DNA from 3 places in the Anaerobacillus sp. MEB173 genome. Region 1 is predicted to be linked to each of the others. Evidence: riboswitches for the same ligand, from Rfam matches in the RefSeq annotation. Region 1 holds a riboswitch; each other region holds the start of a gene.
The links. Region 1 has a riboswitch for thiamine pyrophosphate ahead of thiE (thiamine phosphate synthase). Riboswitches for the same ligand answer to the same signal wherever they lie in the genome.
Positions count from the first base shown of each region.

Region 2: it holds a riboswitch for thiamine pyrophosphate, as region 1 does, so the genes downstream of both, thiC (phosphomethylpyrimidine synthase ThiC) here and thiE (thiamine phosphate synthase) in region 1, are expected to answer to the same signal.
Region 3: it holds a riboswitch for thiamine pyrophosphate, as region 1 does, so the genes downstream of both, ACJ2A9_RS09445 (ABC transporter ATP-binding protein) here and thiE (thiamine phosphate synthase) in region 1, are expected to answer to the same signal.

Region 1 is NZ_JBJMAU010000002.1:174,366-177,654, reverse strand. It holds gene ACJ2A9_RS05315 (hypothetical protein) at 1-799, shown strand, start outside; TPP riboswitch at 891-1,001, shown strand; gene thiE (thiamine phosphate synthase) at 1,078-1,707, shown strand; gene thiS (sulfur carrier protein ThiS) at 1,710-1,907, shown strand; gene ACJ2A9_RS05300 (thiazole synthase) at 1,915-2,697, shown strand; gene thiO (glycine oxidase ThiO) at 2,753-3,289, shown strand, end outside.
Region 2 is NZ_JBJMAU010000033.1:4,575-7,863, reverse strand. It holds gene ACJ2A9_RS23085 (aspartate kinase) at 1-898, opposite strand, end outside; TPP riboswitch at 1,494-1,605, shown strand; gene thiC (phosphomethylpyrimidine synthase ThiC) at 1,929-3,289, shown strand, end outside.
Region 3 is NZ_JBJMAU010000003.1:348,203-351,491, reverse strand. It holds gene ACJ2A9_RS09450 (ABC transporter permease) at 1-674, opposite strand, end outside; gene ACJ2A9_RS09445 (ABC transporter ATP-binding protein) at 671-1,447, opposite strand; TPP riboswitch at 1,565-1,663, opposite strand; gene aceA (isocitrate lyase) at 1,977-3,263, shown strand.

The sequences.
Region 1 (3,289 bases):
TAATGACTATAGTTTATTTGCGATTAAAGTAATTCCAATCAATGGACCTTCACCATTATACATTGTTGATAAAGAGGGGCAAGTACAATTTACATTTGATGAGATTGGAGAGGAATTTGAGTTAATATGGAATAACTACGATTCAAATGAGTTAATCGTAGCGTCCTATACATCGGATTGGATACCACAGCTTTACCAAATTCATGTGAGTGATCAAAAAGTTCACAAACTTCCATTAATGCAAGGATTTGTTCAATGGATTGGGAAAAATGACGTTGCCTATTTAGATTGGGACGATGCAGGGTTAAGCTATTTTGCTCCTTTATACACATATGATATAAAACATGCTGAACAAAAACTATGGCTCAATGATATTATTGCTATGTTTTCATTAGGCGACAATTTGTTATTAACCATTTCTGTTGAAGAAACATCGGACAAGCACTCGTTATATACATTTTTTGATATCAATAGCAGGAATGTTGTTTCGACAATGAAAGTTCCAATCTTAAACACGTATTCAAGTCAGTGGTGGATTCCATTTCATGTCTATGATAAATTGACCAATGATTTTTTCTATTTTAAGCCATATTATGCAGATAATATTATTGATTATGAAGAAGGCTATCAGCTCATTTCGTATAATATCAAGACAAAAGAGCAGCATGTTGTTACTGAGGTGAATGAACAGTACCCAGTTAAACTTTCTCCAAGTGGGAAGTGGCTACTCTATGGACAAAGAAAAGAACAGTTAGTAGATTTGTCTAACAAAAGTGTTGTAACACTTGTTGAATTGTAAGAGATGAGTGAGCGGTCATACGTCTTCACGGACGGTTTCCTTGCGCTTTTTATAAATTCTGTCATAATAGGGGATAGTAAATAATTTTATAAGTAAAGACTAGGGGTGCCGACTTTTATAAGCAGGCTGAGAAAAAGAGGAATCTTTTACCCTTGAACCTGATCTGGGCTATACCAGCGTAGGAAAGTCGACAAATGTAACAGTTGCCGTAATCCGCGTTGGATTGCGGTTTTGTCTTATTTGCAACGATGATATTAACGAAAGTAGGGATTGTATTCATGAAGGATTTTAAATTATATGCGATTACTGGTGAAGAATTTCATCCAGGCAAAGATCTTATCGCAGTAATGGAAGAAGCAATACTAGGCGGAGTTGACATTATTCAGCTTCGTGATAAAAAAAGCAGCAAACGTGATGTGTTAGAAAAGGCACGTAAATTAAAAGAACTAACAAAAAAACATGGAGTTACATTCATCGTTAATGATCATATTGATGTGGCATTAGCAGTTGATGCAGATGGGATTCATATCGGTCAAGACGATTTACCTCTTTCTGAAGCCCGTAAAATTGTAGGGGAAGATAAGATTATTGGTATATCGACTCATGCAATTGAAGAGGCAAGAGAGGCAGAAAAGAACGGAGCAGACTATATTGGTGTTGGACCTGTCTTTCATACAAAGAGTAAGGTTGATGTTGTCGACCCTGTTACGACAGAGTATGTTAAACAAGTAGCAAATGAGATAAAAATCCCGTTTGTTGCGATTGGTGGAATTAAGCTCCATAATGTTGAGCAAGTGTTAAATGCCGGGGCAACAAGAATTTGTGCAATCAGTGAAATTGTTGGCAGTGAAGATATTAAAGGGACATGTGAGGCATTCATAAAAAAGATCAACCGTGAGGCGAATTAATCATGAATATCATTGTTAATGGTGAAAAGAAACAAATAGATGTCAAAACATTGGAAGATGTTGTAAAACACTTTGGATTAGAAAAAAACCTCGTTGTGACTGAAGTGAATGGGGAAATTATTGAAAGAGACCAATGGACAACAACTGAAGTAACTGAAGGTATGAAAATAGAGTTAGTCCATTTTGTAGGTGGAGGTTGATACGATAATGAACAAAAGTGATAAGTTAATGATCGGTGGAAAAGAACTGTCATCAAGATTTTTCCTGGGAACAGGACGTTACCCTAATCCATTTGTACAAAACCAAGCAATTGAAGCATCAGGTGCAGAAGTGTTAACCTTTGCTATACGACGTGTAAATCTCGATGAGCCAGAAGAAGATGCAATCCTCCAACATTTAGAAGGAAAAACATTTACTTATTTGCCAAATACGTCAGGTGCGAAAAATGCGGAAGAAGCTGTTCGAATTGCACGACTTGCAAAGGCCTCTGGAATTAGTAATTGGATTAAAGTCGAAATCAGTGTAAATGAAAGAACGCTTCTTCCTGACCCGATCGAAACATTAAAAGCGACTGAAATTCTTGCAAATGAAGGGTTCGTTGTACTCCCATATACCTCTGATGACCCGGTTCTATGTAAACGATTAGAAGAAGCAGGAGCGGCTGCTGTTATGCCTGGCGGAGCACCAATTGGGACGGGATTAGGAATTTTAAATCCTTATAATCTTTCTTTAATCGTTGAAGAGGCAAAAGTGCCGATTATCATCGATGCCGGACTCGGTTCAGCACAAGATGTGGTACAAGCTATGGAACTAGGTGCTGACGGAGTATTAATGAATACCCCTGTTGCCAAAGCAAAGGACCCCGTAAAAATGGCGATGGCTATGAAAGCAGCAATTGAAGCAGGCAGGCTTTCTTATCTTGCGGGTAGGATAAGCAAAAAACGTTATGCTACAGCAAGTAGTGGATTTGAAAACTTTATTGTAAAGTAAAGAGACAAGAAAAATAGAAAAGCTATGCAAACTTAATATAGAAAGTGTGAGTGTGTTGCAAGAGCATGTAATTATTTTAGGGGGAGGAGTTATTGGTCTCGCAACAGCATTTGAACTTCAACGGCGCGGTCATCAAGTAACCGTGTTAGAAAAAGTTCAATGTGGCGGCCAAGCTTCTGGAGCAGCAGCTGGTATGCTTGCACCTTATTCTGAAATTGGTGAAGATGTTGATGATTTCTTTGACCTTTGTTTGGCTAGTTTGAAATTGTATCCTGACTGGCAACGTGAAGTAAAAGCAGTATCCAAACAAGACTTTGAATATTCAAACTCAGGAAGTTTGCATGCTGTGTTTCATGAAGCCGATTTGTTGGGGCTTGAGGCTAGACAGCGCTGGCAACGTGAGTTTGGTGCTGAAGCCCACATTCTTGAAGGGGCAGTATTACAGAAAATCGAACCAGAATTAACGGATCAAGTCATTGCTGCAATGTATTACCCAGAGGAAAGTCATATTTATGCTCCTGATTATGTTAAGGCACTGGAAACTGCGTGTCGCAACAGCAGCGTAAGAATTTATGATCAGCTTGAGGAAGTA
Region 2 (3,289 bases), on a different contig from region 1:
CAATAACCGGACTCGATTTGTATTCCCTTTTTGCAATAATCATTGTTCCAGGAGCAGAAGGGTTATTTGTATTTTTTACACAGACGGGGATCCCTTTTCTAAACGCGGGAATAAGTGCTTCGTCATGGAAAACAGAAAATCCAGCATACGAAAGCTCTCTCATTTCACGGTATGTCAGTTCTTTAATTTCTTTTGGATTATCAACAACATTTGGATTTGCAACATACACTGAATCAACATCAGTAAAGTTCTCATATAAATCAGCATCAATTCCAGCTGCCAGAATAGAACCTGTAATATCTGAACCACCACGCGGAAATGTTACTAAGTTTCCTTCAGGAGAATAGCCGAAAAATCCTGGAAAAATAACAACACCATCACGATTACGAAGCTCATATAAATTATCGTACGCCTGAGGAAGGACCTGTGCATTTCCTGGCTCATCACTTACTAGAAGCCCAGCATCTTGTGGATTAACATACTGTGCTTCGATGCCTTTACTTTGTAAATAGAAGGCAACTAGCTTGGCGTTATTGTCTTCTCCGCTAGCTTTCATTAAGTCCATGAATTGCTCCGAGCTTTTTACTTCAGTCGCAAGACGCTCTTGCAGATCAGCTGTAATGTCATCAACAATTTTATCTGAAAGCTCCAACCCTTTGGCAATGTCACGGTAACGCTCAATAACAGCTTGCAATTCATCTTCAGCAGAACCATTAGCTAAAAATTGCGTTCCAAGTTGAATTAATAAATCAGTAACCTTTGTATCGTTTTTATCACGCTTACCGGGAGCAGAAACAACGACTATTTTACGTTCAGGATCAGCCGCAATAATTTCCCCAACTTTTCTAATTTGCTCTGCACTCGCTAATGACGTTCCACCAAATTTACATACTTTCATGTATATTTCTCCTCCATCGACTTATGTCAGTTATAGTCGTTTGAAAACTTTTTATTTTCTATCATAAAGCCAATTTGATTTCTTTTCTACATATTTTTATTGCTTAAGTAGAAATTTTTTTGAACATTAATAATTAGGAAACAGGCGCCAATTCCCCATGACTTAAAACTTTTAAGAAGATTCGATGTTTTAAAATATATCACATAGTTCCACTTTTATTAAATCGCAAAAATTGGGATATAGAGGAATCAGTATATATGAATATGACTGACCGTTGAACAGCTGTCGCATATGGTAAATCCTTCTTAAATACTAAAGGATAATGTGTATGTTACAAAAAATAGCAATTTATTTATCTGCTGAAACAACGAGCGAATCCATACGTACAGCCTAACTTAACTTTTTTGGAAAAAACTTCATAATTTTCTGATAACAACATATATTCTAAACAACCTTTAATTGTCGTCGGCCTCATAGCTACATAATTTAAAAGCGCTGTTGAGGTTGACGACTGTTTATAAAGCCTGCTATACATTTCACGTAATCTTTTCTCTTGCCAATCCAACCAATATTTGTTAGTCTATATCCAACAACTTAATGACAAAACGGGAGCTTGAAGATATCAAGCTGAGAGGGTAGCTAGTCTGCTGCCGACCGTAAACCTGATCTAGGTAATGCTAGCGGAGGGATTTTGCACTTATGGGATATGACTCTTACTGTCATATGTTTTGTAGCTATCATTTTTTATCTATGTATTTACAGTGGATAAATTAATAGACTATATACATATGTTTCAAGAGTCAATACACGTTAATCTCAAAAAACACAAAGACCGCCTCCAACTGAGCGGTCTTTTTTGCACTTAATAATAAACTACATTAGTGCTACGAGGTTAATAATGTATATTTTTTACTTATATTCAAAATAATGTTTTATCACTTTTTACTACTATAATATCCCCCCTCCTCTAGAGAAAATGGTTTTTTATTTTACAAGTTGTTTACTATTCATTTCTCAGGAGGTCTTTTCAATGACAAAGCAATCGGTTAATTTATCCCCTTTCCCAGGAAGTAAAAAAGTCTATCTTCAAGGTTCAAGAGAAGATATCAAAGTACCAGTACGTGAAATTGAACTAAGCCCAACGGTAAACGGTGACGAAGAAATTCTAAATAAACCCGTCCAAGTATATGACACAAGTGGACCCTATACCGATCCAAATTATGAAGTAGATATTCGTACAGGACTGCCAAGAATTCGTCGCAATTGGATTTTAGAGCGCGGTGATGTTGAAGAATATGAAGGACGAGATATCAAGCCCGAGGATAATGGTTTTTCATCAAGCGAACAGTCACAGAATACCGAGATATTTGATACATCAATGATTAAACCACTCCGAGCAAAATACGGACAAAACGTAACTCAACTTCATTATGCTCGAAAAGGAATGATTACACCTGAAATGGAGTTTATCGCAATTCGTGAAGGATTAGAACCTGAGTTTGTACGCAAGGAAATTGCTGAAGGGCGGGCGATCATTCCAGCTAACATTAATCACCCGGAATGCGAACCGATGATTATCGGACGGAATTTCCACGTCAAAATAAATGCGAATATTGGGAATTCAGCGGTTACGTCCTCAATTGAAGAAGAAGTGGAAAAAATGACGTGGGCGACACGTTGGGGCGCAGATAACATAATGGACCTTTCTACAGGGAAAAATATCCACACAACTCGTGAATGGATCATTCGTAACTCACCAGTACCAGTTGGAACCGTTCCTATTTACCAAGCTCTTGAGAAGGTGAATGGAATTGCTGAAGACCTTACATGGGAAGTGTACCGTGATACATTAATTGAGCAAGCAGAACAAGGTGTAAGTTATTTTACCATTCATGCTGGTGTACTTTTGCGCTATATTCCGATGACTGCAAAACGAGTAACTGGTATCGTTTCTCGTGGTGGTTCGATTATGGCGGCGTGGTGCTTGGCTCACCATCAAGAAAATTTCCTCTACACTCACTTTGAAGAGATTTGTGAAATTATGAAAACATATGATATCGCCTTCTCCCTTGGAGATGGTTTACGCCCAGGGTCGATCGCAGATGCAAATGATGAAGCACAGTTTGCAGAATTAGAAACTTTAGGCGAGCTGACAAAAATTGCTTGGAAGCATGATGTTCAAGTGATGGTTGAAGGACCGGGACACGTACCGATGCACCTCATTAAAGAAAATATGGACCGGCAGCTTGCCACGTGTGAAGAAGCACCTTTCTATACATTAGGACCACTAACAACTGATGTCGCCCCTGGATATGACCATATTACTTCAGCAATTGGGGCAGCAATGATCGGTTGGTACGGGACAGCGATGCTTTGCTATGTAACACCAAA
Region 3 (3,289 bases), on a different contig from region 1:
AACCAAACAATCGGGGCAAACACGCCTGCGCTATCAAATTGCGTCATCATTCGCCGACTGAAATAGCCAAGACCAGCATTTGCTCCTAGCCATTCGCCAATAGCAGCTCCTATAACACTTAATGTAACAGCTACCTTTAAGCCGGAGAAGAAGTAGGGGAGAGCGGCAGGGATTTGAACCTTAAAGAAAATTTGCTGATTTGTTGCTCCCATAGTCTTAAATAAATCAATAATTTCTTTACTAGATTGTCGCAGCCCATCATAGGTGCTAACAGTAATTGGAAAGAAAGTGATTAATACTGTTACAACTACTTTGCTCCATATTGAATAATCAAACCACAAAACGAAAATAGGAGCAAGGGCGATAATGGGTATTGTTTGAGATGCGATAACAATTGGAAAGAATGTTCTTTCAGCTATTGTACTGTGATTCATCCACACGGCTAGTCCTACACCAAACGTAATGGATATCGCTAAGCCAAACAAAACAACATTTAATGTTGCGGGAAAATGGACAAACAACAATACATCATTGAGTTCAGACATTTTCACGGCAATATCCATTGGAGTAGGGAGGATAAATTTTTTATTATAACTTTCAGCTCCGATTTGCCAAATAAACAAAAGAAAGCAAAGTAATAGAAAAGACCCACTGTAGTATTTAAGTGTTTTCATAGCTTCACCTGCTTACGCAACTCTTCAAGTAAGCACTGCTTTAATTGGATCACCTCTTTTGTATGGAGATCATTCACAGCTCTCGGTCGTGGTAATGGCACAACAAATTCCTTGTACGAGTCGAGAGGTTTTTCAGAAAATAGAAATATTTTATCAGAAAGAAAAATGGCTTCTTCCACATCATGTGTAATAAATACAACTGTTTTTCTCCATTGCTGCCATTGTTCAAGCAACCATTCCTGCATAATTAATCGTGTCATAGCATCTAATGCACTAAATGGCTCATCAAGCAGTAAGACATTTGTTCCACTGAGAATGGCTCGTAAAAATCCAACACGCTGTCTCATTCCACCAGATAATTGTGAAGGATAACTATTTTCATAACCTTCCAAACCAAAATCCTTCATATGTTTTCGTACAATTTCCAGTGCTGCTTTTTTGTTTGTACCCTTTAGTTCTAACGGGAGGATAGCATTTTCGATAATTGTCCGCCAAGGTAATAAAAGATCCTTTTGCGGCATGTAGCCAACCTTACCTAAGCGTTCCGTAATTACCTCGTTATTAATTAGTACTCTTCCTGCTGATGGTTGTTCTAGTCCAGTAATTAATCTGAAAATTGTACTTTTTCCTGAACCACTTGGACCTAATAAAGAGATGAATTCACCGTCATTAATAGAGAAAGATAGATTATGAATGACAGGTAGATTAGTATTCTTTTTACTGTTTTTGTAAGTAAATGATACTTGATCAAACTGTAAGGATTTATTTGACATTGTTTTCTCATTTCTTTCGTTTCTAATTTGTAATAAAAAAAACCACTCTCTATTAAAGTAAGGAGTGGTTTATATGTATGATGCATGAAAGGATAGAAGGTATCCTTTTGTATTACTTGCAGCATTAATCCACTTCCCTACGCTAGTGTTAACTAGATCAGGTTAAGGGTTAAGGCAAATGCCTCTCTCAGCCAGAAAGCACCCCTAGTGGTACTTCTATTTAGTTGTATGAAAATACATTATCACTGTACCATAGATGAAGTTTGTATTCAATGAACTTACTGTTTACTGATTAATCATAATTATCAGAATATTAGAACTTTTTGAAATGTCTAAAAAAATTTAAATTTATGGTTGTTTTTAACAGGAACCTGTTATATTATAAATTCATAAAATATAACCTGTAGTAATACAGATTGATACTGCAGAGCACCACGATATTACGTATGAATATTTTATTGTTTGTAAGTATTATATTTTTATAGATTTAAAAAAATAATCATTTATTGATTAAAAGGAGATGGATGTTATGTCAACAATTCAAGAACAAGCAAAGCAATTACAAGAAAGCTGGGAAAACAATTCGCGTTGGGAAGGGATCACTCGTCCTTATTCTGCTGAAGATGTAGTGAAATTACGTGGATCTGTACAAATTGAACATACATTAGCTCGCCGTGGATCTGAGAAACTGTGGAACCTTCTGCATGAAGAACCATATGTAAATGCATTAGGTGCATTAACTGGCGGGCAAGCGGTTCAGCAAGTGAAAGCAGGTCTCAAAGCGATTTATTTAAGTGGATGGCAAGTTGCTGCAGATGCAAACCTTGCTGGCCAAATGTATCCTGACCAAAGTTTATATCCGGCAAACTCTGTTCCGCAAGTAGTAGAGCGGATCAATAACTCACTTCAACGTGCGGATCAAATTCAGCATATGGAAGGTGAAGGAGATGTTGATTATTTCGCACCAATCGTAGCTGATGCTGAAGCAGGCTTTGGCGGACAATTAAATGTATTTGAGCTTATGAAAAGTATGATTAAAGCTGGTGCATCTGGAGTTCACTTTGAGGACCAATTAGCATCTGAAAAGAAATGTGGTCATCTTGGCGGTAAAGTATTAATTCCAACACAAACAGCTATACGTAACCTCGTATCAGCACGGTTAGCTGCCGATGTTTCAGGCGTACCTACACTTATCGTTGCACGTACTGATGCAGATGCAGCGGATTTAATTACAAGTGATATTGATCCAACGGATGCACCGTTCATTACTGGTGAGCGTACTCCAGAAGGGTTCTATCGTACTAAGGCTGGTATTGATCAAGCAATTGCTCGCGGTCTAGCATATGCACCATATGCTGATCTTGTATGGTGTGAAACTTCAAAGCCTAGTCTTGAAGAAGCGAAACAATTTGCAGATGCAATTCATGCTAAATTCCCAGGTAAAATGCTTGCATACAATTGTTCACCTTCATTTAACTGGGAAGCAAATCTTGACAAGGAAACTATTGAAACGTACCAACAAGAGCTTGGTAAAATGGGATATAAATTCCAATTCGTTACACTTGCAGGTTTCCATGCACTTAATTACAGTATGTTTGAACTTGCTCGTGGCTACAAAACTCGTGGTATGGGTGCTTACTCTGAATTACAGCAAGCGGAATTTGCTGCTGAAAAAGATGGCTATACTGCGACTCGTCACCAACGTGAAGTTGGTACTGGTTATTTCGATGAAGTAGCACAAGTGGTATCTGGTGGAACGTCTTCAACAACTGCACTAGCAGGATCAACTGAAACAGCTCAATTCCAAAAGCGCTAAGTCATTTAATGTTAACTAATTAATTT